Regions from separate parts of the Proteus hauseri genome, predicted to be linked through region 2. Evidence: predicted binding sites of a transcription regulator. Region 2 holds the regulator's gene; each other region holds the start of a gene.
The links. Region 2 encodes PurR, which represses purine synthesis genes. Its sites were predicted from a motif close to CANGCAAACGTTTGCNTG; they were not measured.

Region 1 (7,723 bases), 1.9 Mb from region 2:
CTACCGCACAAGTTAGAGCTCAACGTTGGATGCAAAGTCTACTTGAATTACAACAAAGTGCAGGTAGTTCTTTTGAATTTATTGAAAACGTAAAATCAGATCTCTTTCCTGATGAAATTTATGTTTTTACCCCAGAAGGCCGCATTGTGGAGTTACCAACAGGCGCAACTCCTGTCGATTTCGCTTATGCTGTACATACTGATATTGGTCATGCTTGTGTTGGTGCTAGAGTTGATCGCCAACCTTATCCGCTTTCTCAATCATTGCGTACGGGTCAGACGGTTGAAATTATTACCGCCCCAGGTGCAAGACCAAATGCAGCGTGGCTAAATTTTGTCGTCAGTTCCAGGGCGCGATCCAAAATTAGGCAATTGCTAAAAAATCTAAAACGCGAAGACTCCATCAACCTAGGCCGTCGTTTACTCAACCATGCTTTAGGCAATAGTAAATTAGCCGATATTTCAGCTGAAAATATTGAACGCGAATTAAAGCGAATGAAGCTACATTCAGTCGATGATTTAATGGCTGAGATTGGTTTAGGTAACGCAATGAGTGTCGTAGTGGCGCGCAACTTACTCTTAGATTTACAACATCAAGATGAAGCCACAACAACTAATGGCGAAACACCGAAATTACCGATTAAAGGTGCTGATGGCGTACTTATCTCGTTTGCGAAATGTTGTCGCCCTATTCCAGGTGACCCCATTGTTGCTCATATTAGCCCAGGTAAAGGTTTAGTTATTCACCATGAATCTTGTCGTAATATTCGTGGCTACCAAAAAGAACCTGAAAAATTTATGCCTGTTGAGTGGGATAAAGATATTGATAGCGATTTTATTACTGAAATAAAAGTCGATATGATAAATCACCAAGGTGCTTTAGCAAATTTAACTGCTGCTATTAATGATGCAAACTCAAGTATTCAAAGCATGAATACAGAAGAGAAAGATGGCCGAGTTTATTGCGCATTTATACGATTAACCGCAAAAGACCGTATCCAACTCGCCAATATCATGCGTAAGCTTCGTATCATGCCTGACGTATTACGCGTTAGCCGCAATAAAAATTAATAATGAATCCAATTCGATATGCCCGCATCTGCCAAATGATGGCGATGCGGCAACCTGACCTCACTGTTTGCCTTGAAGAAGTGCATAAATCCCATAATGTTGCGGCCGTAATCAGAACTGCTGATGCTGTTGGTATTCCTAAAATTCATGCTATTTGGCCTGAAGAAAAAATGCGCATGTTGGTATCACCCGCAGCGGGTAGTAATAGCTGGGTGAATGTTGAAACACACCCGACAATTACTGATGCGGTGTCTTCATTTCGCAATAACGGAATGCAAATTCTTGCTACGCATCTTTCTGATAAAGCGATTGATTTTCGTGACATTGATTACACCCGCCCTACCTGTATTATTATGGGACAAGAAAAAACGGGTATTTCACAAGATGCCATTGCACTTGCCGATCAAGATATTATCGTTCCCATGATGGGGATGGTACAATCGCTCAACGTTTCTGTTGCTAGCGCCCTGATTTTATATGAGGCACAACGCCAACGTCAGGCTGCGGGCATGTATAATCGGACAGAAAGCACCCTAACAGCAGAAGAACAGCAAATTTTGTTGTTTGAAGGCGGCTATCCGGTATTAGCTGAAGTTTCTCGTCGTAAAGGATTAACTCGCCCTTATATTAATGATTGCGGTGAAATTGAAGCACCCGACTCATGGTGGGCACAGATGCAAATGACGCAGAAACAACTTAGGAAATTAAAAAAGACGGAGTGACTTTCCCATGAAAGGAAAACTGCTTGATGCAATCCCCTTAACCACTCTTCACGGCGTAGGTGCAAGTCAGGCAGATAAACTGGCAAAAATAGGGTTAGTGACTATTGAAGATTTACTTCTTCACCTTCCTTTACGTTATGAAGATCAAACTCATCTATACGCAATAAGCGACTTACTTGTGGGTATTCCTGCGACCGTTTCAGGTGAAATATTACGTACAGAAGTCAGTTTTGGCCGTCGTAAAATGATGACATGCCAAATTTCGGATGGCTCTGGCATTCTCACCTTACGATTCTTTAATTTTACTGCTGCGATGAAAAATAACCTTGCTCAAGGTAAACAAGTCACTGCGTATGGTGAAGTCAAACGCGGAAGCCGCGGCCCTGAAATTATTCATCCTGAATATAAAATCAAAGTTGCTGGCACTGATGTTGAATTACAAAAAACACTCACACCAATTTATTCAACTACTGAAGGTCTGCGACAAACTTCATTACGTAAGTTAATTGATCAAGCGCTTGAATTACTTGATACTTGTGCTATTAACGAATTACTTCCTGAGCAATTTATTCATGGTTTACCACCATTAGCGGACGCATTACGAACGTTGCACACCCCGCCTCCTGATATTGAATTTACTGAACTCGAAAAAGGGCAGCATCCTGCTCAAAAACGTCTCATTATTGAAGAACTGCTTGCTCATAATTTAGGAATGTTAAATGCACGCGCTGGAGCGCAGTCTTACCGCGCTGAGCCGTTATTTATGCCAGTATCATCCACATTGAGACAACAATTTCTCGCTTCATTACCATTCACACCAACTCATGCACAACAACGAGTTGTACATGAAATTGAAGTGGATTTAGAAAAAAACTACCCGATGATGCGATTAATCCAAGGTGATGTAGGATCAGGAAAAACATTAGTTGCTGCATTAAGCGCATTACGTGCAATTGCTAACGGTAAACAAGTGGCGTTAATGGCGCCCACAGAATTGCTCGCTGAACAACATGCTTTAACTTTTAGAAAATGGTTTGAACCTTTTGGTATTCAAGTTGGTTGGTTGGCGGGTAAGCAAAAAGGCAAAGCCAGAGAAGCGCAACAAAATGCTATCGCCAATGGTGAAGTCTCTATCATTATTGGTACACATGCGATTTTCCAAGAACAGGTAAAATTCCATTCTCTAGCACTCGTTATTATTGATGAGCAACATCGTTTTGGCGTACACCAACGTCTTGCTTTATGGAAAAAAGGGGAAGAACAAGGTTTTCATCCTCATCAATTAGTCATGACCGCAACACCCATTCCACGCACATTAGCAATGACCGCTTATGCGGATATGGATACGTCGATTATTGACGAACTACCACCAGGTAGAACACCCGTTACCACTGTAGCTATTCCAGATACACGACGAGATGAAATCATCGAACGAATTCGACTTGCTTGTACAGAAGAAAAACGCCAAGCCTATTGGGTATGTACCTTAATCGAAGATTCAGAGGTTTTAGAAGCCCAAGCGGCACAAGTTATCTATGAAGAGCTTACGCTAGCACTGCCTGAGATTAAAATAGGCTTAGTTCATGGCCGAATGAAACCCGTTGAAAAACAAGCCGTGATGGCTGCATTTAAAGAAAATGGGTTACAACTGTTAGTGGCAACAACTGTTATTGAAGTTGGGGTAGATGTGCCTAATGCCAGCTTAATGATTATAGATAATCCTGAGCGATTAGGATTAGCGCAATTACACCAATTACGCGGTCGAGTGGGTCGAGGAGCTATCGCATCACATTGCGTGCTGCTCTATAAAACACCGTTAACACAGACAGCGCGATTGCGTTTACAGGTTTTAAGAGATAGTAACGATGGCTTTGTTATCGCGCAAAAAGATCTTGAAATTCGTGGGCCAGGGGAGCTATTAGGAACAAGACAAACCGGAAATGCCGAATTTAAAGTCGCCGACCTATTACGCGACCAAGGACTAATTCCTGAAGTACAACGAATTGCGCGTTATTTACATCAACATTATCCTAAGCACTCACAAGCCTTAATCGAACGCTGGCTACCTGCAAAGACACAGTATAGCCAAGCTTAGGTTATCAATAATTAATCGCTGTAGCATTGCGTTAGGGCGCTAACAGCGATTATTTATCCTATGTCAGCTCATCTTGCTTATATATCAAGGCAATATTTCTGAAATTATCTCTCAATATCTCAATATGATAAATAACATGAGATATTAGTATATTTATCTATAAAATACAGAGTATTACAACAGAAAATGCCACAGAACAATCTGTGGCATTGATCAATTTACAAAGAATTTATAACGAAATAACTTACCCAGCAATAGTGGGGAAGAATGGTAAGAGTAAATAAAGTTTTATCACTATCGCATTCACTATATCAATAAAGAATGCTCCAACCATTGGAACCACTAAGAACGCGAGATGTGAAGGTCCAAAACGATCTGTGACCGCTTGCATATTAGCGATAGCGGTTGGTGTAGCACCTAAGCCAAAACCACAGTGACCCGCAGCTAAAATTGCAGCATCGTAGTTTTTACCCATAACACGGAAGGTGACAAAAATAGCGTATAGAGCCATCACACCCGCCTGCACACCTAAGATCACAATCATAGGTAGTGCCAAGGATGCCAGTTCCCATAGTTTTAAGCTCATTAATGCCATCGCTAAAAAGAGCGATAAACTAACGTTACCTAAAACAGAAACCGCCCTATCAAATACACGATAAAAACCAAGCATTGATAAACTGTTACTTAAAATCACACCAATAAAAAGAACACAGACAAACGTTGGTAGTGAGAATGCGGTGCCTTCAAGTAATTGCGATAAGAAGGTTCCCGCCATTAAACAGATAGCAATCATCGCAATGGTTTCTAACAATACCATTGAGGTTATCATTCTACCTGTTGTTGGCTTTTCAAATGCTGTTGGCATTTCGTGATCATCAGCACATAATCCTGGAGTAGGAATATTGCGGATAAGATAACGAGCAACGGGGCCACCTATGAGTCCCCCTAAAACTAATCCAAATGTTGCACACGCCATCGCGACTTCTGAAGCACTCTTAAAACCATAGCTTTCAACAAAGGTTTTACCCCAAGCAGCACCTGTACCGTGCCCACCAGATAAAGTTATCGAACCAGCAAGTAATCCCATTAAAGGATCAAGACCTAACATTTTTGCCAGTGCAATACCCACCGTGTTTTGGACAAGCAGTAACCCTACAACAACAAAAACAAAAATAAAAAGTGCTTTTCCTCCCGCTTTTAAGCTTGAAAGGTTTGCGTTCAAACCAATGGTTGCAAAAAAAGCGAGCATTAATGGATCTTTTAATGAGAGATCAAAACTGACCTCCCAATCCATCAATGATTTAAAAGCTAATAAAAGAACTGCAACAAGTAATCCACCTGCAACGGGTTCTGGGATCGTATATCGTTCTAAAAAAGGAACAGATTTCACTAACTTACGTCCGAGCAATAGAACCAAAGTGGCCGCGACTAGCGTGCCATAAACATCGAGATGATACATTTATGTACCCCGTCTTATTTGTTAATTTTATATAAAAATACTACGACGCTACGTTCATCCATAAACAACGCCAAAAGCAGGTAACCCCGATTAGAAAAAAAATCCGCGACAAACACAAGTTAAAACATATAAAAATGTGAGCCTCTCTTATGCATTTTAATAACATTAATCTTGCGCAAACGATTGCTTTTGTGGCGGAGATCATTAAAATACGTTTTTTGTCGGATAAGAAATTCACATCATGGTTACTTCAGAAAATCAAAAATTGCCACAAAGTAGTGATCTTGCCAGTAAAGCAAATAGCGAGCTCCTTTTTGCTCTTGAAGAAAAGCCGCCATTACCCCAAACTCTTTTTGCCGCAGGGCAACATTTATTAGCGATGTTTGTCGCGGTTATTACACCCGCAATTTTAATTTGCCAAGCATTAGGGCTGCCGGCTCACGATACTCAACGCATTATCAGTATGTCGTTATTTGCATCAGGTATTGCATCACTGATCCAAATTCGTGCTTGGGGGCCAGTGGGCTCTGGCTTACTTTCTATTCAAGGTACGAGTTTTAATTTTGTCGCCCCCTTAATCATGGGTGGATTAGCGCTGAAAAATGGAGGTGCTGATACCCCAACGATGATGGCAGCCCTCTTTGGTACCTTAATGGTAGCATCGCTGACCGAAATAGTTCTTTCTCGTGTACTGCATCTAGCAAGACGTATTATCACCCCTTTAGTTTCTGGCATTGTTGTGATGATTATCGGACTTTCTTTAATTCAAGTCGGTTTAACCTCTATTGGTGGAGGTTATGCGGCTATTGAAAATAATACCTTTGGTTCACCACAAAATTTATTACTGGCTGGATCCGTACTTGCTGTCATTATTCTTCTTAATCGTCAAAAAAATCCTTATTTACGCGTCGCTTCGTTAGTAATCGCAATGGCTGTAGGTTACCTTCTTGCATGGGCATTAGATATGCTACCAACACCGCCAGAGCATCAAGAAACACCATTTATTACCATTCCTGAGCCATTTTATTATGGATTATCATTTGATTGGCATTTGCTGGTTCCACTGATGCTAGTTTTTATGATCACATCCCTTGAAACCATAGGCGATATTACCGCGACCTCAGATGTATCAGAGCAACCTGTTAGTGGCCCTGTATATATGAAACGAATTAAAGGTGGTGTGTTAGCCAATGGTATAAACTCTATGGTATCGGCTTTTTTCAATACCTTTCCAAATTCGTGTTTTGGTCAAAACAATGGTGTGATTCAATTAACCGGTGTCGCTAGCCGTTATGTGGGTTATTTTGTTGCAGCACTACTTATCCTTCTTGGCCTATTTCCTTCAGTTGCAGAATTTGTGCAGAAAATTCCAGAACCCGTATTAGGTGGAGCAACACTGGTGATGTTTGGTACTATCGCCGCATCTGGTGTACGAATTGTCTCTAAAGAGGCATTAAACCGCCGAGCTGTAATGATCCTCGCTATTTCATTAGCAATAGGCTTAGGGGTTTCACAACAACCTCAAATATTGCAATTTGCACCTGATTGGTTAAAAACTTTATTATCATCAGGTATTGCAGCTGGGGGATTAACTGCAATTATTCTTAACCTGATTTTTCCACAAGAAAAATAATCTTATCGATACCAATTATATTTGATCTAAATACAAAACGTAGTTTCTTTATAATAAATAGGAACTACGTTTTTAGATCTCAAGCACTTGTATTTTTTCTGAAAGATTTTCCTTTTTATATTTATTATTTCTTAACTATCAATATCATAGTCGAGAAAAATATGCCTATTCATAGTGGTATTTCAAACAGTCCATCACTTCGTTTTTTGAAAACACATTCATCAACATCGCAATATGAAATTACCAGTTTACGGAAATTTTTTATTCGCATAAAAGATGAGTTTTTAGCCCTATTTAATTCTAACCACAAATTTACCTCTTTAGAGAATAAGACCGTGGCAGAGTTTAATTTAACAATGATGGTAAAAGATGTTGTTACCTTTATTAAAAATACAGCTCTTAACGATAGTTCAAAAAAAGATAATGCAAACTATGTAAATTACGCGTTTACGTATTTACCAACGCAATCCAAAATTCAAGTTAACCTCTACAATATTTATCACTCAGGTGATTCTGAGCCCAATGAACTCCTCACCCAACTAATTAACTACATTAATAATGCAGATAAAAATTCACTCGACCAAACGGAATATATTCAACTTGCTAAAAAAGGGATGAAAGAGATAGCTGACGATCTTATAAATATTAAACCTCCGACACGAGAAGCAAAAGATGATGACAACACCGTAGAAAAAAGATCTGAGCAATTTATTTCATTACAAAAAAAAATAGCAGCAATTACTA
Region 2 (7,723 bases):
GATGTCGTGAATATTTTGCGGGAGTTTGTTTTCAAGTCCTGCACGTAAAACCTTATGAAAGAATATATCGAGCCGTTCACAATCCCACCAGCCATCCATATAGCTTTCACCGAGACCTAATGAGCCTTGTTGTAATACTCTTTTATAAAAATTTTTGTTGTGAACCTGAATATCATAAGGTTCTGAACCATTAATACGAATATCTGCTTGAGAAAGCAGCTCGGTTGCTATTCGTTGGTAAGAATTATTGGAGGTCTTTCGGCCTTCTTCTACACAAGATGTACTCATATACTCTCCGGCGTAAACTAAGCGGGTCTTGAGTTATGAATCAAAGAAAGGATGTGTGCAGATTTGCTGTGTTAAATGGGATCTTATTCAAAAAGTGTTGTATGAATAGGATTAATAAAATAACTAATCTGACATAATCAGGCAATGATCCGTTAATGCACCTCAAAATCCGAAAGAAAATTGAACAAAACGCTATAATTGGCGTTTGTTAAGTATAGGGACGTAGAATATTTTTCTCTAGAAAAGAAAAAGGTCATTTTATAAAAATGACCTTTTTTGAGAATTATCTTAAAAATGTAAAGAGCGTTATTCAGCTGTTTGAATTGTGTGTTTGCTAACGGATTTATTGCGTTGAATAAAGTAGCCGACTGCCATTGGGACAGCGGTTAACGCCATAATTGCGGTGGTGTTAATCAAAGGCTGGTGGCTAATAAAGGCTGAAACAATAAAGCTTGCTAAACTACAAAGCCCTAATTGAAGCGCATTTTGTAACGCTGCCGCTTTACCACTGATCTCAGGATAAGCAGATAACGCATTAGATACCGCTATTGGATAAGAAGCGCCATTCATTGCGGCCATAATACAAAATGGAATTAAAATAGTGGTTAACGTTGGTTGAGTTAACTTCGCAACTAAAAATAGTGCGGTCATACTAACGGCATAACCTATTAACAATAATGGTAGCAGTGATTTGCCAGTCATTTTAGACAGTAAGATACGACAGCCATAGCCACCAACCATAAAGGCGATAGTTTGTGGAATATAACTTAAGCCAATATCTTGAGGGGAATAGCCCATTTTTTCTAAAATGATAGGAGAACCCGCTAACCAAGCAAAGAAACCGGCGCTACAAGAGGCATAAATTAAAACGTTACCGCTGTAGATAGGTGATTTTAGTAATGTCATAAAAGAGGCTGAAGCTTGAGCTGAGCCATTCTCTGTAACAGGTTTTTGTTTAATATTTTTCAGCATTAAGGTTGGTAGCATTAGAACGATAGTTACCGCCATTAATAAAATAAAAATCATACGCCAGCCACCATGTTGTAAAAACCATGCGCCAATAAGAGGGGCTAATGCTGGTGATAAAGCAACCAGTGGCATAATTAAAGCAAAAACATGTTGTGAACGAGATTCATCAAAGCGGTCAATAACTAATGCTTGCCAAATTACAGCAGCAGAACAAACACCAAAGGCTTGTAAAAAACGCATTGCGAGTAAGCTGGTTGCACTATCAACCCAAAGCATACCAAGGCAACCGAAAGAGAAAAGACTTAAACCGATTAACAGAACAGGCTTACGACCAATTTTGTCAGAAAGAGGTCCCCAAAGTAATTGCGCAATAGCAAAACCGAATAAAAAAATACTTAAACTATTACTGATCGCGCCTTCGCTGATTGATAGTTCCCGTTGCATCATACCGAATGCAGGCAGGTACATATCAATAGCTAAATAACCCAACATGCTTAGGCCAGCAAGGTAGACCATAAAGCGCGCAGGTGTTTTTGTTTGTGTGGATGTATTTAAATTCATTTTAATTTTCTATGTTATGTGATGTAGAACATTTTATATATTGTAACTAAGACCTATTTTACTTGTGAAACGGGAATATTTGGTTAATGCTGTGAAAAATTTTCAAAGGAATAAACTTTATGTGGTCAGAATACTCTCTAGAAGTTGTTGATGCTGTCGCTCGAACAGGAAGTTTTAGTTCGGCTGCTCAAGAGTTACACAGAGTACCCTCCGCTGTTAGTTATACTGTTCGACAATTAGAGGAATGGCTTGCTGTGCCTCTGTTTGAACGCCGCCATCGTGATGTCGAATTAACGGATGCGGGTAAGATTTTCATCAAAGAAGCCCGCTCTGTTATCAAAAAAATGAATGACACTCGACATATGTGTCAGCAAGTCTCTAATGGTTGGCGCGGACAATTTAGTATAGCAGTAGATTGCATCGTAAAACCGGAAAGAACACAACAACTTATTCTTGATTTTTATCGACATTTCCCCGATATCGAACTTTATGTCTATCCTGAAGTTTTTAATGGGGTGTGGGACTCATTGGTTAATGGGCGTGTTGACCTAGCTATTGGCGCCACCAGAGCATCGCCAATTGGTGAACGATATAGCTTTAAAGATATGGGATTTATGCCTTGGCGCTGTGTTTGTCATATTGACCACCCATTGGCTAAAGCAGAACATCCGCTAACCGACGATGAAATGCGCCCTTATTCGAGCCTTTGTTTAGAAGATACCTCGCGTAGTTTGCCAAAGCGTGATACTTGGGCGTTAAATAATCAGCGTAGAATGGTTGTCCCTACGTGGGATATGGGATTGGAGTGCTTACTTGCAGGATTATGTGTTGGTATGGTGCCCTTGCATAGAGCTGAGCCATTAATCGCTAAAGGAAAGCTAGCTGTGCTTAAATTGGCACAGCCATTACCCGATAGTCCTTGTTGCCTCACTTGGGTCGATAAAAGTGAGTCACCCGCTTTGTCTTGGTTATTAGATTATCTTGGTGATAGCCAAACCCTAAATGCGGAATGGCTTCGTTAAGTCAGTCGAGATACCGTTTAATTAACGGCGGTAATCGATGAATGGGCCATCAGCAACAGAGCGGCGCTCAACTAACCGTGGATGAACTTCGATAGTTTGTGCGTCTTCTCTTTTGTTAACGATCCGGTCAAGCAGCATAGATAATGCCATTTGACCTAAGCGTTCTTTGGGCTGATGAACGGTTGTTAATGCAGGGGTAAAATAGCGAGCATTACGAATGTTATCGTAACCAACAATAGAAATATCAAATGGTACACGCAGACCTAATTCATCGGCTGCACAAATAGCACCCATTGCCATGACATCTCCACCACAGAACACAGCGGTAGGGCGATGTTTTTGATTTAGCATTTGATACATGGCTTTGTAACCAGACTCTGGTTCAAAATCACCTTGTACAATCCATCCATCTTTTACAATGATTTTAGCTTCTTCCATTGCTTTTAAAAATCCCTGAAGACGTCCACCACCAGTATTACGCTCTAATGGGCCAGGAATAATACCGATATCGCGATGACCACGCTCAATTAAGTAGCGGCCTGCAATATATCCACCATGAAATGCGTTATCAATGATGGTATCAGTAAAATCACCCCGAGCTTTTCCCCAATCCATCACTACCATTGGAATATTACGATAGCCTTCTAATAGAGAGAGAAGGTGATCGGGATATTCAGAGCACATAACTAATAATCCATCGACGCGTTTTTGCGCTAGCATCGCTAAATAAGCTTTTTGCTTATCTAGATTATTATGTGAGTTACATAATATCAGTGTATAACCTTTGCTATAACAGCTATTTTCAACAGCTTCAATCACTTCAGCAAAGTAAGGAGCTTCACTGGACGTGGCTAACAAGCCAATTGATTTGGTGTGATTGACTTTTAAACTACGCGCAACAGCACTAGGCGAATAATTTAATTCTTTAATAGCGGCCCAAACTGCTGCTCGGGTGTTCTCAGCAACAAAACGTGTTTTGTTGATAACATGAGAAACAGTCGTGGTTGACACTCCTGCGCGTTTTGCCACGTCTTTTATTGTTGCCATGGTGTGAAAAACTCCTGACCTTCATTGGTCTCTTTTAATCTAATTTTGTGGTTCTGCTGCCAGTATAGTCATACATAGGGCGAATACTGGCAATAATTTAGCTGTTAGCTATGAATTTTGTATGATCTAGCTCAAAAGTGGAAGTATTAATCAATGTTATAAATTGTGCACTAGTCGCTATATTAGCAAATTGTGATATGTGATAATAATTAGCCATGACAATGTTATGGTTAATAACGTGTATTATAATCATTTTGAGGGAGAATAAATGGATACGGATCTGAAATTTGGTTTGAGTACAGCAGTTGCAGCACTCGTCATGATTGTTTTATTTTCTACAATGCTGTTTTAATCACTGTTTTATATAATATCAGGTTAATTTTAATTATAACTAATCGGATATCTGTAAATAACAAAGGGCCTAAGGCCCTTTGTTATTTTGCCACCAAACACCAATAATTGATCTTTAGTGGTTAAGATAAATTAAGCAAAGTTAGCTTCAACAAATGACCAGTTAACCAGTGCCCAGAACTCTTCTAAGTATTTTACACGCGCATTACGGTAATCGATATAGTAAGCGTGTTCCCATACGTCAACTGTTAATAGTGGTTTGTCATTGCCAGAAATGGGTGTTGCAGCATTAGAAGTATTAACAATAGCGATTGAGCCATCTGCTTTTTTCACTAGCCATGTCCAACCTGCACCGAAGTTTTTAGCCGCGGCATCGTTAAATTGTTTTTTGAACTCTTCAAACGAGCCAAATGCTTTGTTGATAGCATCAGCAATTTTGCCTGTTGGCGCGCCACCTGCATTTGGAGCTAAACAGTTCCAGTAGAAAGTATGGTTCCAAACTTGAGCGGCGTTATTGAAAATACCACCATCAGTTGATTTAATAATCTCTTCTAGAGATTTAGCTTCTAAATCAGTACCTTTAACCAGATTGTTCAGGTTGGTTACATAAGTTTGGTGATGTTTGCCATAGTGATATTCTAAAGTTTCTTTAGAGATATGTGGCTCAAGAGCATCTAACGCATAAGGTAATTTTGGTAATTCGAAAGACATTGCGTACTCCTTTATACTATCTATTTCGGGTTTTGTGCCTAAAATCATTCCATCAAAATCATCTGAATTGATAAAATGAGGCAAATGAATCACTAATTTGTTGCTATTTTGCTAATTATTTTAACAAAAACTTGCTGAAATAACAGCTAAATATCTTTTATCCATAATCATAACAAAATATAAGCTTACATATTGTCGAAATAAAGGGGTTATATTAAATAGGGTTAATTTTACCGATAAATAATTAAGAGGAAGAAATGACGGTTGATAAAAATGGATATATTTCTGTGTTAGTAATAAAGCCAATACAGAAAGAGTATCAGGCACTCTTAGTGTTTGTTCAATCTCGGTTATTAACACTTTATGAAAGTCACATTTGCAGTATTTTTGTTTATGGAAGTGTGGCAACAGGTGCTGCTAAGCAGCCAAAATCAGACCTCGATCTTTGTGTTATTTTAGATAAAGACATTGATGACATAGATAAATTAAATATGGCCAATATAGCGCAACAAGCTATTGAGCTTTATCCAATTGTACCTAAAGTTGATTTTGACATTGCCTCTAAATCAGAGGTGCTACTACGAGAAAATATAACTAGTTGGGGCTATTGGTTAAAACATCATTGTCGTTATATTTATGGCGAAGATCTCTCTTTACAGTTTTCCTTGTTTAAACCTTCACGAGCGGTTGCCTATGCCGTAAATGGTGACTACTTGACGGTACTTTCTGATTATCTTCTAAGAATTGAACAAACTAACGACTTAAAAACCTTTTTAAAGTTATCAAAAGAGGCGTCTAAGAAACTTATTCGATCTACTAATATATTGAGAGCGCAAGAAGGGGGAGATTGGCCTGACTTACTGGGTGAACATCTCTCTAGGCTTATAAAAATAGAGCCTAAATTGGTTAAGGAGCTTATGTTTTTTTATGAAGCATATTGAGCTAGGTATTTATCAAAAAGATGAATTTCTTATCCAAATGAAAAATACAATTTCATTTTTATCCGCTGTAGAAAAAATATAAATCAAAAATTATAGCGATTCATTTGGCAAGAAAGAGCAAACAAAATACGCACAAAAAAATAACTAATATGCTGATTTAATTGCCATGTTCTAACGGAATATGAGTCATTTGTCTAGTACATCTTTCATTCTAATCTTATGATTTTAATCAGTATTAAACTTATATAGAGCTTTCTAATATAAAGTGGTATTCTTCTTTCATGTTTTCACCAATATAAAACATATTGAATATAAAAGGTTGTAAGGACGTAATAAATGACGACTATTGAAAAAATTGAACGCCAGATTAAAGAAAACCCAATTATTTTATATATGAAAGGTTCACCAAAATTACCAAGTTGTGGTTTTTCTGCACAAGCTGTTCAGGCACTTTCTGCATGTGGTGAGCGTTTTGCTTATGTTGATATCCTGCAAAATCCAGACATTCGTGCAGAATTACCAAAATATGCACATTGGCCAACTTTCCCTCAATTATGGGTAGATGGTGAATTAGTCGGCGGATGTGACATCATTTTAGAAATGTATCAGCGTGGCGAATTACAGAAGTTATTAAAAGAAACCGCTGATAAATATCGCGATGAAGAAGCAGAGTAATTGATTTAATTTTACAATAAATTAAACCAACAGATAAAATAAAAGCCAGTTTCAGTATCTATAAATCTGAAACTGGCTTTTTCGTTTAACCATGACTTCAACGCCATTGATTTAAAATTTAATTAGTTTTGGGGCGGTAAAGGCCAACCACCTAATTTTTTCCAGCGATTGACTAATTCACAAAATAACAGTGAGGTACGGTTAGTATCGTATAACGCACCATGAGCGAGTTTACTATCAAACGGAATTCCTGCAGTTAAACAGGCCTTAGCTAAAATAGTCTGCCCTAATACTAATCCACTCAATGCAGCAGTATCAAAAGTTGCAAAAGGATGAAATGGATTACGTTTTAAACTTGCTCGCTCAGCTGCCGCCATGACAAAGCTATGATCAAAATTAGCATTGTGTGCGACAATAATAGCACGATTACAATCGGCATCTTTCATGCCTTTGCGCACCATTTTAAAAATAGCGTGCAACGCTTCATATTCACTCACTGCACCACGAAGCGGGTTTGTTGGGTCAATGCCTGTAAATTCTAAGGCTGAAGGTTCTAAATTAGCGCCTTCAAAAGGTTCAACGTGAAAATGTAGGGTGTTATCTGGTTTTAACCAACCCTGTTCATCCATTTTTAATGTAATCGCTGCTATCTCAAGTAAACCGTCAGTTTTTGCATTAAATCCACCGGTTTCAACATCGATAACAACAGGGTAGTAACCACGAAAACGGTTACACAATTCATTTGGGTTATTTTTATCAGGCATTAAATTATACTTATCCGATAAAAGTGAATATCGGAAATTAACAATAAGCAGAAACCAAAAAGACAGATTTACTGCCTTTCTGGTTAAAATAAAAATTAGTGACCAAGTGCGCGACTGGCATTTTTATTTTCGATTAATTCGATTTTATACCCATCTGGGTCTTCAACAAAAGCAATAATGGTGGTACCACCTTTTACAGGTCCTGCATCACGGGTGACATTACCACCAGCTTGGCGAATCGCATTACACGTTGCTGCAACATCATCAACACCAAGTGCAATGTGACCAAAAGCAGTACCCATTTCGTAGTTATTGACTCCCCAGTTATAGGTTAATTCAATCACCGCGCCGCTGCTTTCATCACCGTAACCAACAAAGGCTAACGAGTATTTAT
Region 3 (7,723 bases), 1.1 Mb from region 2:
ATCGTGGAAAGCTGTGTTGATACTATTATGACGACAGCTCAAACTGGTAAAATTGGCGATGGTAAAATTTTCGTTTTTGATGTAAGTCGTGTTATTCGTATTCGTACTGGCGAACAAGATGAAGAAGCAATTTAATAATTAAAACGCTTAAGTTAAATAATAGCATTACTTTTTTATAAAAGTCTAATATTGTTAATTCTAATATTAGACTTTTTCTTTGTTGTTCATAAAATAAAAATTAATGTTTTGCCTATAATGCTTTTTCTGTCTTTTATAAATTCATATTAAGATAATGAACAATTTAGTTTACTATTCTTTATAAAATTTAAAGCACGAAATGTTATTCAATAATTTCTAAGGGAAGTTATTATCATCAATATTAAAAAGTCATTAAGGTTTGGGCAAAATAATGTTTAATTATTTATTAAAGCGTATGGCTTTATTTTTATGTGCGGCGATGCTTGTCGCATTAACGACGGGATTTATTTTTATTGACATTTTGCTGCTAAATAATGGCATTTCAGAAACTTCTGTTACTGAGATTGGACAAGAGATAATCGTTGCTATTATTTGTCTTTTCTTTTTTATTAAAGCATACCAAGATAGTGAAATGCGTGGCAGCTTCACGCTTATCATGGGTTTTTTCTTATGTGTTTTAATCCGAGAGTTAGATGGGGTTTTTGACCAGCTAGCGCATGGCTCATGGGTTTGGTTTGCATTAACAGTAACCTTTATTTGTATTGCTATTGCAATAAGAGAAGGAAAGAAAACGCTAAAAGGATTAATCTACTTTATTACTCACCCAAGTCATGGTGTTTTGGTATCGGGCTTACTCTGTGTACTCCTCTTTTCTCGCTTATTTGGTATGGGAGAATTGTGGCGAAAACTATTAGGTGAAGATTATAATCGCGCAGTTAAAAATATGGTTGAAGAGGGCAGTGAATTATTTGGTTATACTTTGTGCTTAATTAGTATTATTTGGTACGGCTTTTCGGCTAAATATCATAATATTCCGACCGCAGTTGAGAAAAAGATTATTAAGTATTAATAGCTAAATAATAAAATAATTTAAAAAGCACTGAACAACTTCAGTGCTTTTTTATTCGTTGAAAATTATTATTTATTATTCTGCAATAACAGCATGAGGACCAAAACATTCATAATGAAACTTATCACTAGAAACTCCGAGTGAAATAAGTTGGTTAGCGATAGATTGCATAAATGGTAAAGGTCCACAAAAATAAAAATGCATATCTGGAATAATTAGCCAATCTTCAACTTGTTTTAATTCCATTAAGCCTTCAAATTGATAATCTGTATTTAATATATCTTGTGAGCGCGGTGTACGATACCAAACAGCTTGGTGATACTGTAAAATTTGATTGCCCACTTTGTTTATTTCGTCTTTAAATGCATGAACACCACCATGCTCTGCAGCATGTAGCCAATTCACATTAGTTTGATGTGTTGAAAGTGTATGTAACATTGATAGCATGGGGGTTAACCCAACACCCGCTGAGATTAATGTGACAGGTGTTGTTGGTGAGATATCTAAATAGAAATCACCACCAGGTGCCGCAACGTGTAAAATCTCATTTTGGTGAACATGGTCATGTAAAAAATTCGATAAAATACCTTTATCTTCACGCTTTACTGCAATCCGATAGGTTTTATTGTCCGCAGGTTTAGTTAACGAATATTGGCGTATTTCTTGGTTAGCGAGTTTTGCATCACGAATATAAAGACTTAAATATTGGCCCGGTTGATAAGTGGTGACTTCTAGACCATCTTCAGGTTCTAATTCAAAACTGGTTATCACATCACTTTGCTGGATTTTATGTTTCACTCTAAATGCACGTAATCCTCTCCATCCCCCGCGAGTTTGTTCTTTTTGTTGATAAATTTGTTCTTCACGGTTAATAAATACATCGGCTAATACCTGATAAGCCGCTCCCCAAGCATCAAGTACTTCTGTACCAGGGTGAAATAATTCATCGATAGTGGCTAATAAGTTTTCACCAACAATAGGATAATGTTCTGGAAGAATATTAAGACTGACATGTTTTTGTGCGATTTTTTCAACCGCGGGTAATATTGTGGCTAGGTTTTCAATATTAGTGGCATAAGCACATATCGCATTAAATAAGGCCTCACGTTGTGCGCCGCTACTTTGATGGCTCATGGTAAAGATATCTTTGAGCTCAGGGTGGCGAGAAAACATGCGATCATAAAAATGTGCAGTTAATGCTGGCCCTGTTTTGGCAATCAGTGGAATAGTGGATTTAATTGTCGCGATAGTTTGTGCATCTAACATAATTGCTCCTGAATTATTTTCAGTTTATTGTGAACTTTTAAACATGTATTTTATATGCAAGTTATCTTTTTTTGATTTGGTTGTAAATACTTGCTTTTATTTTTTTAACAAAAAAACACAAATCTTAGAGAATGATGTGGAGTGTTTACATAATTTGGCGAGTTCTCTCTCAAAAACTAGAATAGACACAGGATAAAATGAGGTTGTTAAAAAGTAATAAAGGTCTGTTATTGCTGATTGGCAAACGATTGCGTATTTTTTCTTTAGGGGCTATCTCAATGAGGAAAAAGAGTTTACACTGTATGTCATTCTTTCTCCCGTAAGGGAGTTTGTCTTTAGTGAAGTTAGCTGAGTCAGGAGATCTGAATGTTAAAACGTGAAATGAATATTGCTGATTACGATCCAGAATTATGGAACGCAATGGAAGGTGAAGTTGTTCGTCAAGAAGAACATATCGAATTAATTGCTTCCGAAAACTATACTAGCCCCCGTGTTATGCAGGCGCAGGGATCTCAGCTGACAAATAAATATGCAGAAGGCTATCCGGGTAAACGTTACTACGGTGGTTGTGAATATGTTGATGTTGTAGAGCAACTGGCTATAGATCGTGCCAAAGAGTTATTCGGTGCTGATTATGCGAACGTTCAACCACATTCTGGCTCTCAAGCTAATGCGGCAGTTTATATGGCACTGCTACAACCGGGTGATACAGTATTAGGTATGAACTTGGCTCAAGGCGGCCACTTGACTCATGGTTCGCCAGTTAACTTCTCGGGCAAACTGTATAATATCGTACCTTATGGTATTGATGAAGCTGGTAAAATTGATTACGAAGATATCGCTATTCAAGCTAAAAAACATCAGCCAAAAATGATCATTGGTGGTTTCTCTGCTTATTCTGGCTTGGTTGATTGGGCTAAAATGCGTGAAATAGCAGACAGCATTGGCGCTTTCTTGTTTGTCGATATGGCTCACGTTGCAGGTATGATTGCGGCGGGTGTTTATCCTAACCCTGTTCCTCATGCTCACGTTGTGACAACAACAACCCATAAAACTTTAGCGGGCCCTCGTGGTGGTCTTATCCTCGCTAAAGGTGGTAGTGAAGAGTTTTATAAAAAACTTAATTCTGCTGTATTCCCTGGCTCACAAGGTGGCCCTTTAATGCACGTTATCGCAGGTAAAGCGGTAGCATTAAAAGAAGCAATGGAACCAGAATTTAAAGTTTATCAGCAACAAGTTGCTAAAAACGCTAAAGCAATGGTAGAAGTTTTCTTAGATCGCGGTTATAAAGTAGTGTCTGGCGGAACTGAAAACCATTTGTTCTTATTAGACTTGGTTGATAAAGACATTACAGGTAAAGATGCAGATGCAGCTTTAGGTCGTGCAAATATCACTGTTAACAAGAACAGCGTACCAAATGATCCTCGTAGTCCATTTGTTACTTCTGGTGTTCGTATCGGTTCTCCAGCGATTACACGTCGTGGTTTTAAAGAGGCGGAAGCTCGTGAATTAGCTGGTTGGATGTGTGATGTCCTCGATAATATCAATGATGAAGCGAACATTGAAAAAGTTAAGCAAAAAGTCTTGGATATCTGCGCTAAATTCCCTGTTTACGCATAAGTTTGTAACGATATAATTAAAACCCGTTGTACAAACCCGCTTCGAGAACATTTTCTTGGCGGGTTTTTTGCATTTTAAATATGGGGGATTGGATGGTAATTCCATCAACATTGTGGCTTGCCTTAGATTATTTTACGTATTTTTTTTCGTATGGCATTTTTTTACCTTTTTGGTCTATTTGGTTAAAAGGAGAAGGTGTCGATCCAGCAATGATAGGCTTATTGTTAGGGGTAGGTTTAACCGCGCGTTTTGTTGGTAGCCTGATCTTAACCCCTGCGGTAAAGGATCCGTCTAAGCTTATTACTGCACTGCGATTATTTGCATTTCTTTCGTTATTATTTACCGTTGCATTTATGTTGGGTACCCATTGGGCATGGCTCTTTTTTGTTATGACAGGATTCAACGTATTCTTTTCACCAATGGTACCATTAGGCGATTCCTTAGCTGGTGCGTGGCAAAAACAGTTTCCATTTGATTATGGCAAAATCCGTGTTTGGGGCTCGGTAGCTTTTATTATTAGTTCATCATTGCTGGGAATATTAATTGATGCTTATGGGCATCCCATTATCCTTTATGGGCTAATTGCGAGTACATTAGCACTATTTTTAACTTCAATGTTACGCCCTAAAATTATGCCTCAAGGTAAGGTGAAAAAAGCAGAACACAGCAATATCACCTTTATGCAGCTAGTTTCTGATGCACCAGTTTGGCGTTTTTTATTATGCGTTTCTTTATTACAAGGGGCACATGCCGCTTATTACGGTTTTAGCGCTCTTTATTGGGAACAAGCGGGTTATGATACTGCAACAATAGGTTATTTGTGGTCATTGGGTGTTGTTGCCGAAGTGGTTGTCTTTATGTTGAGCCATCGATTATTTCGTCGTTGGAGTGCGAGAAATTTATTATTACTTTCTGCATTTTGTGGCCTTTTACGTTGGGGATTAATGGGTAGTTTTACCGTATTGCCAGCACTTATTATTGTTCAAATCTTACATAGTGGTACGTTCACCGTTTGTCATTTAGCAGCAATGCGCTTTATTAGTGCACGTCAAGAGCATGAAATTATTCGCTTACAAGCGGTTTATTCTGCATTAGCTATGGGCGGAAGTATCGCTGTGATGACTATTATTTCCGGTTGGTTATATGAAAAATTACCGGGACAAGAAGGTGCTATTTTCTGGCTAATGGCAGCATTAACTATTCCAGCTATGTTTATTCGACCTCAGATTAGACCACAGATACAAAAAAACTAGCATTGGCTCTAAATAATAAAGATCTGTCATATTGAATAATATGGCGGATTTTTTTATATCGTTATAAAAATAAATTTAAATAGTTCATAATTTCAATAGATTGTCTTTCTTTTTATTTTTTATCAGTCGTTCTAGAATTCGTTCAAAATAAGAACCGCATTTTATGATCATTCTTATGATTGACGGAGATTAATTTTAAGATTAGATTTAATTCATTCAAATGAATTAATACTACGAGAGATAATATAATGAAAGAGAAATTAATGATCCCAGCAAGTTTTTCTTTACAAGAAAGAGACAGACGTTGGCAGCTTGCTAGAGATATAATGAATGATAATCAATTAGATACATTAATTGTTTATGGAGATAGAGAATCAGCTGCACCAGCACCATTTTGTATTGATCACTATTTTACTAATGACCGGTTAGGTTCTGTGGTTATTTTTCACGAAAATCAAAAACCTCTTATTGTGACTTTTGCTCCAATGATGATAGCAGATCATATGCAAGCAAAATTACGAGGTGATTTACAGTGGATTGATGAAGATAATTTGGTTGTAGGAAAAACAGGGCGCAACATTGCTCAATTACTAAAAGAAATGGGTATACAACAAAATGCCCACATAGGTGTGATTGGTTTAGAGCCTTATCCTCCTTTTTATTTTGATGGAGCAATGCCATTTAATACACTTAATGGCATTAAAGAGGTTTTTCCTCATGCTAGATTTAGTTGTGTTTATCGTGATTTTTTTAAACGAGCTTCAGTAAAAAGTGAAGAAGAGTTACAGCATGTAAGATATGCTGCAACGATTGGTGAAGCGATGAGCGAAGCTATGAGAGTAACCACTAAACCTGGTGCAACAGAAGCTGATTTAGCTGCGGCAATTACCGCAACATGCTTATCTCGAGGTGGATTTACAGCTGAAATACTATTGGGTTCAGGTTCTGAATATATTGGTTGGGGCCCTCCTGCTTGGCAATATCGTTCTCAAGCACCGCGTGAAATTCAAATGGGTGATATTGTTTTATCAGAGATTTTCGCGTTATATGGTATGTATGAAACACAGCACCAAGCAGCTGTTGCAGTCGGTAAAGTTCACGAAAATTTAGAAAAAGCAGCATTAGTGGCTCGTGAATGTTATGAGATTGGTGTGGATTACTTAAAAGAAGGGGTTACTTTTGGTGAAGTGGTTGATTTAATGGAGAAACCGCTTTTAAAATCAGGTGGTTGGCATGTTCATCCTTTGATCCATAGCATTAATCCTTATGGGCCAATTGGCTTTGGTACGGCTCCGGGTATTGAGTCGCTTCCTTTGGCAAGTCGTTACAAACAAATTGAGCGATTACCTAACCCAGGTCGAGAATTAGTGCTGCAAGAGGGAATGACATTTGCATTTGAACCCAATTGTGGCTTTGGCTATCATCTTTGTAATTTAGGCGGCACGGTGGTTGTGGGTAAAAATAGAGGAATTGAATTAAATTCAAACTCAACACAATTAATGCGTGCTGATTTATAATCTGATAATAAGTAATTATAAATAATGGAAAACACCAGCAAAACCTCCGTAAGTGCAGAACAGACACAACAGCGATTAGTGGAAGAAGGAATAAAACTTTTTGCACTCTATGGTATTAGTGGATTAAGAACAAGACAACTTGCGCAGGATGCTGGTGTTAACCAATCGGCGATACCTTATCATTTTGGCGGAAAGCTTGGTGTTTATACCGCAGTTATTCAGCATATTGCTATGGAATTAGCTGCTGAAATTCATTTTGAACAATTTGATATTCAGCTTCAGCCACTGTTAAAAGAACAAAATCCGAATAAAGAGCATATTGCACAACTTATTACTTTATTAACGACAGGGCTTTGCCGTGCATTATTAGCACCAGAGCGAAAATATTATAGCCAACTTATTTTGCGTGAGCAGTTAGAGCCAACAGATAATTATGAATTAATTTACAGCAATCTTATTGAGCCTTTTCATTGTCGTCTTGCAAAGATTGTTACGTTAATAGATAAAAATATGCCGACAGCGACTACAGTAATTCGAGCTCATGCAGTAATAGGACAAATTCTAGGATTTGTGATTGCACGAAAAGCATTTTTATTACGAATTGATAAACCTGAAATATCAAATAAATTATTAGCTAATATCGCTCAAGAGATAAGCCTGCTTTCGGTAAGTGCTTTATTAAATGAAGCCTAATCGATAGTTAAGTTTGATATAAATACAATTATTTGAGTGGGAAAAAAAGACCATAATGAGATTAACGTTATGGTCTTTTTAATTGATTCTTTAGTGGTTCGCTATTAACGTTTTAACGCGTCTGTTAACTCACTACGAATTTCTGCTAATAATGCTCTTACAACACGAGGATTACCTGCAACGATGTTACCTGTTTGAAGATAACCGTGGTTGCCAGTAAAGTCAGAAACAATCGCACCTGCTTCACGAGCAATTAATTCACCTGCTAAGAAATCCCATGGTTTTAAGCCAATTTCAAAATAACCATCAACACGACCTGCTGCAAC
Region 4 (7,723 bases), 1.1 Mb from region 2:
TCTTTTTTGATGTTACCCGCTTTTTGCATATTAGCTAATGCAGAAGTTGGGATTTCACTGAAATCGACAATAACTGGGCTTGATGATGCAGCTAATCCACAAGCTGAATTAACAATTTCGCCTTTTAATTGGATTTCGCCTTTAGTAGCACCAATTTTAGGTGCAGAAGTTTCAGCCGTTGCAACAGAATTAATACCAAAAACTAAAGCCGCAGCTAAAGCAATTTTACTCAGATTCATTATAGATAATCCCTTGAAGGTCGTACGTGTTTATTATTAATAAGCAATAATATTTTTTACTGAATACAAAAATTGATTTGCATTACATTTCGAATTGTTTCGAATAATGACTGGTTTATATGATATCAATAAATCCACCTAACTTGATATAACGTTTTGTTGGTTTCCTCAATTTTCATATTTAATTTTGCCTATTCCATATTAATAGTGTTTTCTACAGGTTTATTCTTTTTATTACTCAATTTACGGGTGAAAAAGTTTATCGGGCAGATAAACTTAATAGATGTAATAATTAACATTATATTAACTTTATAAAGAGTAATGTTATTAACATAACGTTAATTAAATTAATAAAACAAATAATAGAATATCATAAAGTATATATTTCAATAATTTAGATGTTAACACTATCTTGATTAGGTTAATTTTTATGTGAAAATAAGTTTTTCATAAAAATTAATCATAAAAGGAACAATCACGGATGAGATAATTCCTACGTATTTAAGTTAATTTTTTCTTATATATTACTTATTCTGATGCTCCTAAAAGGAATATTTAGGTGATTTTTAGTGCATTTCACTCACTGGGTGAGTGATTGATAGTGATGGTGTTACATTTTTTAACATGTCTTTTTTCGACTAAAAAATAAAATAAAAGAAAAAATGTAACAATTTTTTATCTTAAAATAGTGTAATAAACGATGTTTAACGCGTATTTTTATAATAAAAAAAGAAGGGATGTTTTGATGGGTAAATAGCCTCTATAAAAGAGGCTGCGGTATTAAGGGTGACTCGCTACAGTTTCTTGTATTAACTTAGGCGGCGCTTCACCTTGTTCTTCATCTTTATGGTTATCTTTAGATAAAATTTTATTTTTACTCTCTTTAGCTTGTAAATAACCCACAAGACTAAGTTGATAGCGTCGAATATTTTCTACATAACGGTAAGCTTCATGTCCTCTTGCGTAACCGTAAGGGAGATCAACATAGTATTTCTTTTGACTAAGTAAAGGTAATCGAGATTTAACATCTAACCAGCTATTAGGATCAGCCCCTTGCTGTTCAGTGAGTCTTCTTGCATCCAACATATGGCCAAAACCGATATTATATGCGGCGAGTGCAAACCAAATTTTTTCATCTTCAGGAATGGTTTCAGGTAAGCGTGATAAAAGATGTTTCAGGTATTGCGCACCACCTTTCACACTTTCTTCAGGGTCTAGTCTATCGGTGACTCCCATACTGGATGCGGTTGGGCGTGTGAGCATCATTAAACCTCTAACACCCGTAGGCGAGGTTGCATGGGGATCCCAATGTGATTCTTGCCAAGCAATGGCCGCTAACAATCGCCAATCAAAGGTGTCAGCATACTTTTCAAATAATGGTTGATAATTGGGTAATACCGAATCGATAGCAGTAATAAAAGAAATGGTATCAAAGTAGTCAAATGATCCGACATGACCAAAATACTTTTCTTCAAGTCTTGCTAATACATCTTCTTGAGATAGCTGATTGAAGTAATCTAACATTGCTGCATATAGACTGTTGTCATCGCTATCAGGAAGATACCAAGTTAAAGGTTGGCTTTCGGTTACTTCAAATCCAACCGCCACATTGGGATGGATCCGTTGTTGGACTGCAACACTGATAGAGTCTGCTAATACATAGGTAATTTTACCTTCAGATAGCTCTTCTAATAGTTGAGATGTCGTTTGTGTTTGTGATTCTTCCCATTCAAGATCAGGATATTGTGTCTCTTTTAATATGCGTAATAAGCTGGCATGAGCAGATCCTGCACTGACAACTAATCGACCATTTAACGTATCAAAACTTCGTGGTCTTAGTGTGCCTTTACGGTAAATTAGCTGTTGAGAGACAGAAAAGTAAGCAGGCCCACTTCGCGTCGTCTCTAATCTTTCTTTATTATAAAGTAATCCTGCTGCAATAAAATCGGCTTTGTTATTCTCCAAATCATCAAACATTTGGTTGATATTTGTCCGCATATTAACGACAAGCTTCACGCCTAAGTAGTCAGCAAAGCGTTTCACTAATTCATAATCGAAACCTACGGGGTCCTTTTTATCATTCATCGTTATCAGTGGTGAAGGCATTGTACTTATTCGCAGCTCACCACGAGATAAAATCTTATTTATCTGCGCTTTTTGCCTATCAGGCCATGTTATATTCAGGGCGATAATGGCCGCTGAAAATAGCGCGATGATAACGATAACGAAATAGTTAATCCTTATATTATTCAATAGGTTATTTCTCGTTAACGTTGTTTATTATTGTGTGTAAAGTCGTCATTTTAACATGGATAAATTTCCAGTAATCGAGCATTCTGCTTAACATCTTGCTAAGACGCAACTTGATTAAACCAATTAATGATGAAAACACCCTAAGTCAAATGCCGTTATTTTGTTCGCGCAAACGGTTTCGTCTGAGTCGTTATTCTATTATACTAGCCGCGTTTCCCCTGAATCACCGTTCAGATTAGCTGCTAAAAGAGAGAACTCAATACTATGGAAATTCTGCGTGGCTCCCCAGCTTTATCCGCATTTCGTATTAATAAATTATTAACGCAATGTCAGGAAAATCATCTTCCTGTTCGAGGTATTTATGCGGAGTTTGTTCATTTCGCCAAAGTGGAAGGGCAGTTATCTGAAGACGACCAAATTAAATTAAGTCAATTATTGCATTATGGCCCTTCATTAACAGAACATGAACTTGTCGGGGAAATGCGAGTGGTGACGCCTCGCCCTGGCACTATTTCACCGTGGTCTTCTAAAGCGACTGATATCGCACATAATTGTGGATTAGCCAGTATTGTTAGAATTGAACGAGGCATTGCTTACTTTGTTGATTGTGATGCAATGAGTGATGCACAGTGGCAGTTTTTTTATGGTTTGATTCATGACCGTATGATGGAGACCATCTTCTTAAATTATCAAGATGCACAAGCTCTTTTTTCAGAACAAACACCCGCGCCATTTAAAACAATAGATGTTTTAGCCAAAGGCAAAAACGCGCTGGTGAATGCAAATATCGAAATGGGACTCGCACTTGCTGATGATGAAGTCGATTATTTAGTTGAGGCTTTTAAGCGATTAGAACGTAATCCAACGGATGTTGAGCTTTATATGTTTGCACAAGCCAACTCTGAGCACTGCCGCCATAAAATATTCAATGCAGATTGGATTATCGATGGTAAATCTCAAGAAAAATCATTATTTAAAATGATTAAAAATACCTTCGAGCAAACACCTGATTATGTTATGTCGGCATATAAAGATAATGCTGCGGTAATGGAAGGCTCTGTTGCAGGGCGCTTCTATCCTGATGCAGAAAAGGGGCATTATCATTATCATCAAGAGCCTGTTCATATTTTGATGAAAGTCGAAACCCATAACCATCCAACAGCAATTTCTCCTTGGCCGGGAGCCGCGACAGGTTCTGGTGGTGAAATTCGTGATGAAGGCGCAACAGGGCGGGGCGCAAAACCAAAAGCAGGTTTAGTAGGCTTTTCAGTTTCTAATCTACGTATTCCGGGATTTGAACAACCTTGGGAAGAAGATTTCGGTAAACCCGAACGTATTGTTAATGCACTAGATATTATGACTGAAGGGCCTTTAGGCGGCGCTGCATTTAACAATGAATTTGGTCGTCCTGCATTACTTGGTTATTTCAGAACTTATGAAGAACAAGTGAATAGCCATAATGGTATTGAAATTCGTGGCTACCATAAGCCCATTATGCTTGCTGGTGGTATTGGTAATATTCGCGAAGATCACGTACAAAAAGGTGAAATTACCGTTGGTGCTAAGCTCATTGTACTTGGTGGCCCATCTATGAACATTGGTCTTGGTGGCGGTGCTGCATCTTCAATGACATCGGGTCAATCTGATGCTGATTTAGATTTTGCTTCCGTTCAGCGCGATAACCCTGAAATGGAACGCCGTTGCCAAGAAGTGATTGATCGTTGTTGGCAGTTAGGTAGCGATAACCCAATTTTATTTATTCATGATGTTGGTGCTGGTGGCCTTTCAAATGCGATGCCTGAATTAGTGAATGATGGTGGGCGTGGTGGTTGTTTTCAGCTACGTGATGTATTAAACGATGAACCAGGTATGAGTCCACTAGAGATTTGGTGTAATGAGTCTCAAGAACGCTATGTATTAGCGGTATCACCAGAAAAAATGCCACTATTCGATGCACTATGCCAACGAGAAAGAGCACCTTATGCTGTTATTGGCGAAGCAACACAAGCGCGTGAACTTGTCTTAAATGATGCACATTTTGATAATCAACCTATTGATATGCCTTTAGATATTCTATTAGGTAAAGCACCAAAAATGCTGCGAGATGTGAAAACGCTTAAAACAGCGGGTGATTATCTAGATCGCAAAGAAATTAATTTAAAAGATGCGGTATATCGTGTTCTGCACCTTCCTGCTGTTGCTGAGAAAGCTTTTTTAATTACCATTGGTGATCGCTCTGTTACTGGGATGGTAGCACGAGATCAAATGGTTGGCCCTTGGCAAATTCCTGTTGCTAACTGCGCGGTTACTACTGCAACACTAGATAGCTATTATGGCGAAGCAATGTCGATAGGTGAAAGAGCACCAATAGCACTATTAGATTTTGCTGCTTCAGCACGAATGGCTGTGGGTGAAGCGTTAACAAATATGGCATGTGCGGATGTTCAGGCATTAAAACGGATTAAATTGTCAGCTAATTGGATGTCTGCAGCAGGGCACCCCGGTGAAGATGCTGGGTTATATGATGCAGTAAAAGCGGTGGGAGAAGAGCTTTGTCCTGAATTGGAAATAACGATCCCAGTGGGTAAAGATTCGATGTCGATGAAAACACGCTGGCAAGATGAAAAAGGTGAGACTAAAGAAGTTACTTCTCCCCTTTCTTTAGTGATCACCGCATTTTCTCGAGTTGAAGATGTTCGTAAAACGGTGACGCCTGAGTTATCGACTCAAGCCGGAAACCGATTATATCTTATCGATTTAGGTAATGGGCATAACGCATTAGGTGCAACCGCCTTAGCGCAGGTTTATCGCCAATTAGGTCAAAAAGCCGCAGATATTCGTGATGTTGAACAATTAAAACAGTTCTTTAATGTGATGCAGCGATTAGTGAATGAAAATAAGTTACTTGCTTATCATGACCGTTCTGATGGTGGATTACTGGTGACATTAGCTGAAATGGCATTTGCAGGTCATTGTGGTCTAAGTGTCGATATCAGTGCTTATGATGAAGATATTTTAGCTGGATTATTTAACGAAGAACTTGGTGCGGTGATACAAATTAGTCAGCAACATCAAGATGATGTAGAAGCGCTATTTACAGAATGTGGTTTGGCGGATAGCTTACATTATTTAGGTCAAGCAACATCGAGTGATGACATTATTATTAGTAGTCGCGAAACCGAAGTGTATCATGAAAAACGCAGCACATTACGCATGTGGTGGGCAGAAACAACATGGCAAATGCAGCGTCTGCGTGATAATCCTGAATGTGCTGATGAAGAACATAATGCGAAGCAAGATCTTAATGATCCAGGGTTAAATGTTCATCTTACTTTTGATCCAACTGAAGATATTGCAGCTCCTTATATAGCAACAGGCAGCCGTCCTCGTATTGCTGTATTAAGAGAACAAGGCGTGAACTCCCATGTAGAAATGGCCGCGGCTTTTGATCGTGCTGGTTTTGATGCCATCGATGTGCATATGAGTGATTTACATTCAGCACAGCGCTCACTCGCTGATTTCGATGTGTTAGTCGCCTGTGGTGGTTTCTCTTATGGTGATGTTTTAGGTGCAGGTGAAGGTTGGGCTAAGTCTATTTTATTCAACTCACGTTTACGCGATGAGTTTGCTCAATTTTTTGAGCGCCAAGATACTCTCTCTCTTGGGGTATGTAATGGGTGTCAGATGCTGTCTACATTATCTGAACTTATTCCGGGTGCTGATTTATGGCCTCGTTTTGTTCGGAACCGTTCAGAGCGTTTTGAAGCCCGCTTTAGCTTAGTTAAAGTGACTGAAAGTCCATCTTTACTGTTACAAGGTATGGCGGGTTCACATATGCCTATCGCTGTTTCTCATGGTGAAGGTTTTGCTGAGTTTCGTTCTCTTGAGCAAGTTGCGCAATTAGAAGCACAGAACTTAGTCGGCTTACGTTTTGTTGACCACTATGGTAAGCCAACAGAACAATATCCATTAAACCCTAATGGTTCAGTGAAAGGGATCACTGCAGTAACTACCCCTGATGGCCGTTCAACTATTATGATGCCGCACCCTGAACGAGTATTTAGAACGGTAAGTAATTCATGGCACCCTGATAATTGGGGAGAAGATAGCCCTTGGATGCGCTTATTCCGTAATGCAAGAAAACAGTTTGATTAATTAGCTTATAATCAGTAGTCATAAATACGAAAGCCTCTACATTAGATAGAGGCTTTATTTTATTGATAAATAAGCATTATTTTTATATCGTATAAAAATGGCGACATTCAATAATTTTACTGTCTCTATTTGGCGACATTTAACTTATTGAATTATAATGATTAAATAAATTAATCATAACTCTGTCTGCATATAGAGACAGCTTGCTGGTTTTTTTAACTAAATAAAAAAGGATACTAAGTAATAAATTAGGTGGGTATTTTTATTTTAACTTTAAAAACAGTATGTTAATTATTTTTTTGAAAAGTTGGCACGCGTTGTGCATTATATTAATCAGTTGCTCATTCAACTTTTTATGTCGGTCCACAATATGGGTGGGAACATACCACATAAGCCAGGAATGACGCCAGAGTAAGGTGCCTACCGTCCAACATCATGATACTCGTCTTCGGACCTTATCAAACACAGGGCGACACGTGGAGTGAGGCACCACCTTCATCCTCTTTTAAAGAAAAAAGAGATGAAATATTGACGAGCGGGATATCTTGATAAGATATTCCGCTCTCCCTCTTAAAGAGCCTGTCAAATTTCCCATCTTATGTTCGTTTCTCTTACCTAATTTTCAAAGTCGGACTTTTTTCTTGTTTTCAAGTCATGTAGCATCGCATTACTCCAATAGGTGTTGAGATGATTTCATTGAAAAAGTGGCGTATTTTCCCCCGATCTTTAAGACAGCTTGTTATTATGGCATTTTGGATGGTGTTATTACCGCTGTTGGTACTGGCTTATCAGGCTTATCAAAGTCTTGATCAACTGAGTAACCAAGCGGCAATCACTAATAAAAATGCACTCGCAGATACTGAACGTAGTGAAGTAATGCGAAATTTAGCGATTGAAATGGAAGGTAACTACCGAAGGTATTGTGTATTACGCGATAAGACTGATGAAAATATGTATCAGCAACGCTATCAGCAATACGCTAAAATGTTTTCTACACTCCAACAAACAATTATTCCCCTTTCTGCCTCTAAAGAGGCTGAAGTTCTTAATTCTTCTCTTGCCAAATTAAAGCTTAT

Region 1: the regulator PurR is predicted to act here: its motif matches at 5,519-5,536, upstream of gltS (sodium/glutamate symporter).
Region 3: the regulator PurR is predicted to act here: its motif matches at 2,552-2,569, upstream of glyA (serine hydroxymethyltransferase).
Region 4: the regulator PurR is predicted to act here: its motif matches at 2,658-2,675, upstream of purL (phosphoribosylformylglycinamidine synthase).

What each region holds. Positions count from the first base shown of each region.
Region 1 covers NZ_CP026364.1:1,291,137-1,298,859, forward strand. The annotation lists gene spoT (bifunctional GTP diphosphokinase/guanosine-3',5'-bis pyrophosphate 3'-pyrophosphohydrolase) at 1-1,070, shown strand, start outside; gene trmH (tRNA (guanosine(18)-2'-O)-methyltransferase TrmH) at 1,073-1,792, shown strand; gene recG (ATP-dependent DNA helicase RecG) at 1,800-3,887, shown strand; gene gltS (sodium/glutamate symporter) at 4,132-5,346, opposite strand; gene PH4a_RS05895 (uracil-xanthine permease family protein) at 5,588-6,979, shown strand; gene PH4a_RS05900 (hypothetical protein) at 7,141-7,723, shown strand, end outside.
Region 2 covers NZ_CP026364.1:3,170,141-3,177,863, forward strand. The annotation lists gene cfa (cyclopropane fatty acyl phospholipid synthase) at 1-288, opposite strand, end outside; gene punC (purine nucleoside transporter PunC) at 595-1,818, opposite strand; gene punR (DNA-binding transcriptional activator PunR) at 1,938-2,840, shown strand; gene purR (HTH-type transcriptional repressor PurR) at 2,862-3,887, opposite strand; gene cydH (cytochrome bd-I oxidase subunit CydH) at 4,156-4,239, shown strand; gene sodB (superoxide dismutase [Fe]) at 4,371-4,949, opposite strand; gene PH4a_RS14470 (nucleotidyltransferase domain-containing protein) at 5,207-5,890, shown strand; gene PH4a_RS14475 (Grx4 family monothiol glutaredoxin) at 6,227-6,565, shown strand; gene rnt (ribonuclease T) at 6,688-7,329, opposite strand; gene gloA (lactoylglutathione lyase) at 7,425-7,723, opposite strand, start outside.
Region 3 covers NZ_CP026364.1:299,717-307,439, reverse strand. The annotation lists gene glnB (nitrogen regulatory protein P-II) at 1-135, shown strand, start outside; gene PH4a_RS01560 (hypothetical protein) at 410-1,048, shown strand; gene hmpA (NO-inducible flavohemoprotein) at 1,124-2,314, opposite strand; gene glyA (serine hydroxymethyltransferase) at 2,681-3,934, shown strand; gene PH4a_RS01545 (3-phenylpropionate MFS transporter) at 4,027-5,187, shown strand; gene PH4a_RS01540 (M24 family metallopeptidase) at 5,436-6,704, shown strand; gene PH4a_RS01535 (CerR family C-terminal domain-containing protein) at 6,729-7,397, shown strand; gene suhB (inositol-1-monophosphatase) at 7,502-7,723, opposite strand, start outside.
Region 4 covers NZ_CP026364.1:312,765-320,487, reverse strand. The annotation lists gene PH4a_RS01600 (fimbrial protein) at 1-239, opposite strand, end outside; gene mltF (membrane-bound lytic murein transglycosylase MltF) at 1,020-2,492, opposite strand; gene purL (phosphoribosylformylglycinamidine synthase) at 2,757-6,647, shown strand; gene PH4a_RS01585 (sensor histidine kinase) at 7,335-7,723, shown strand, end outside.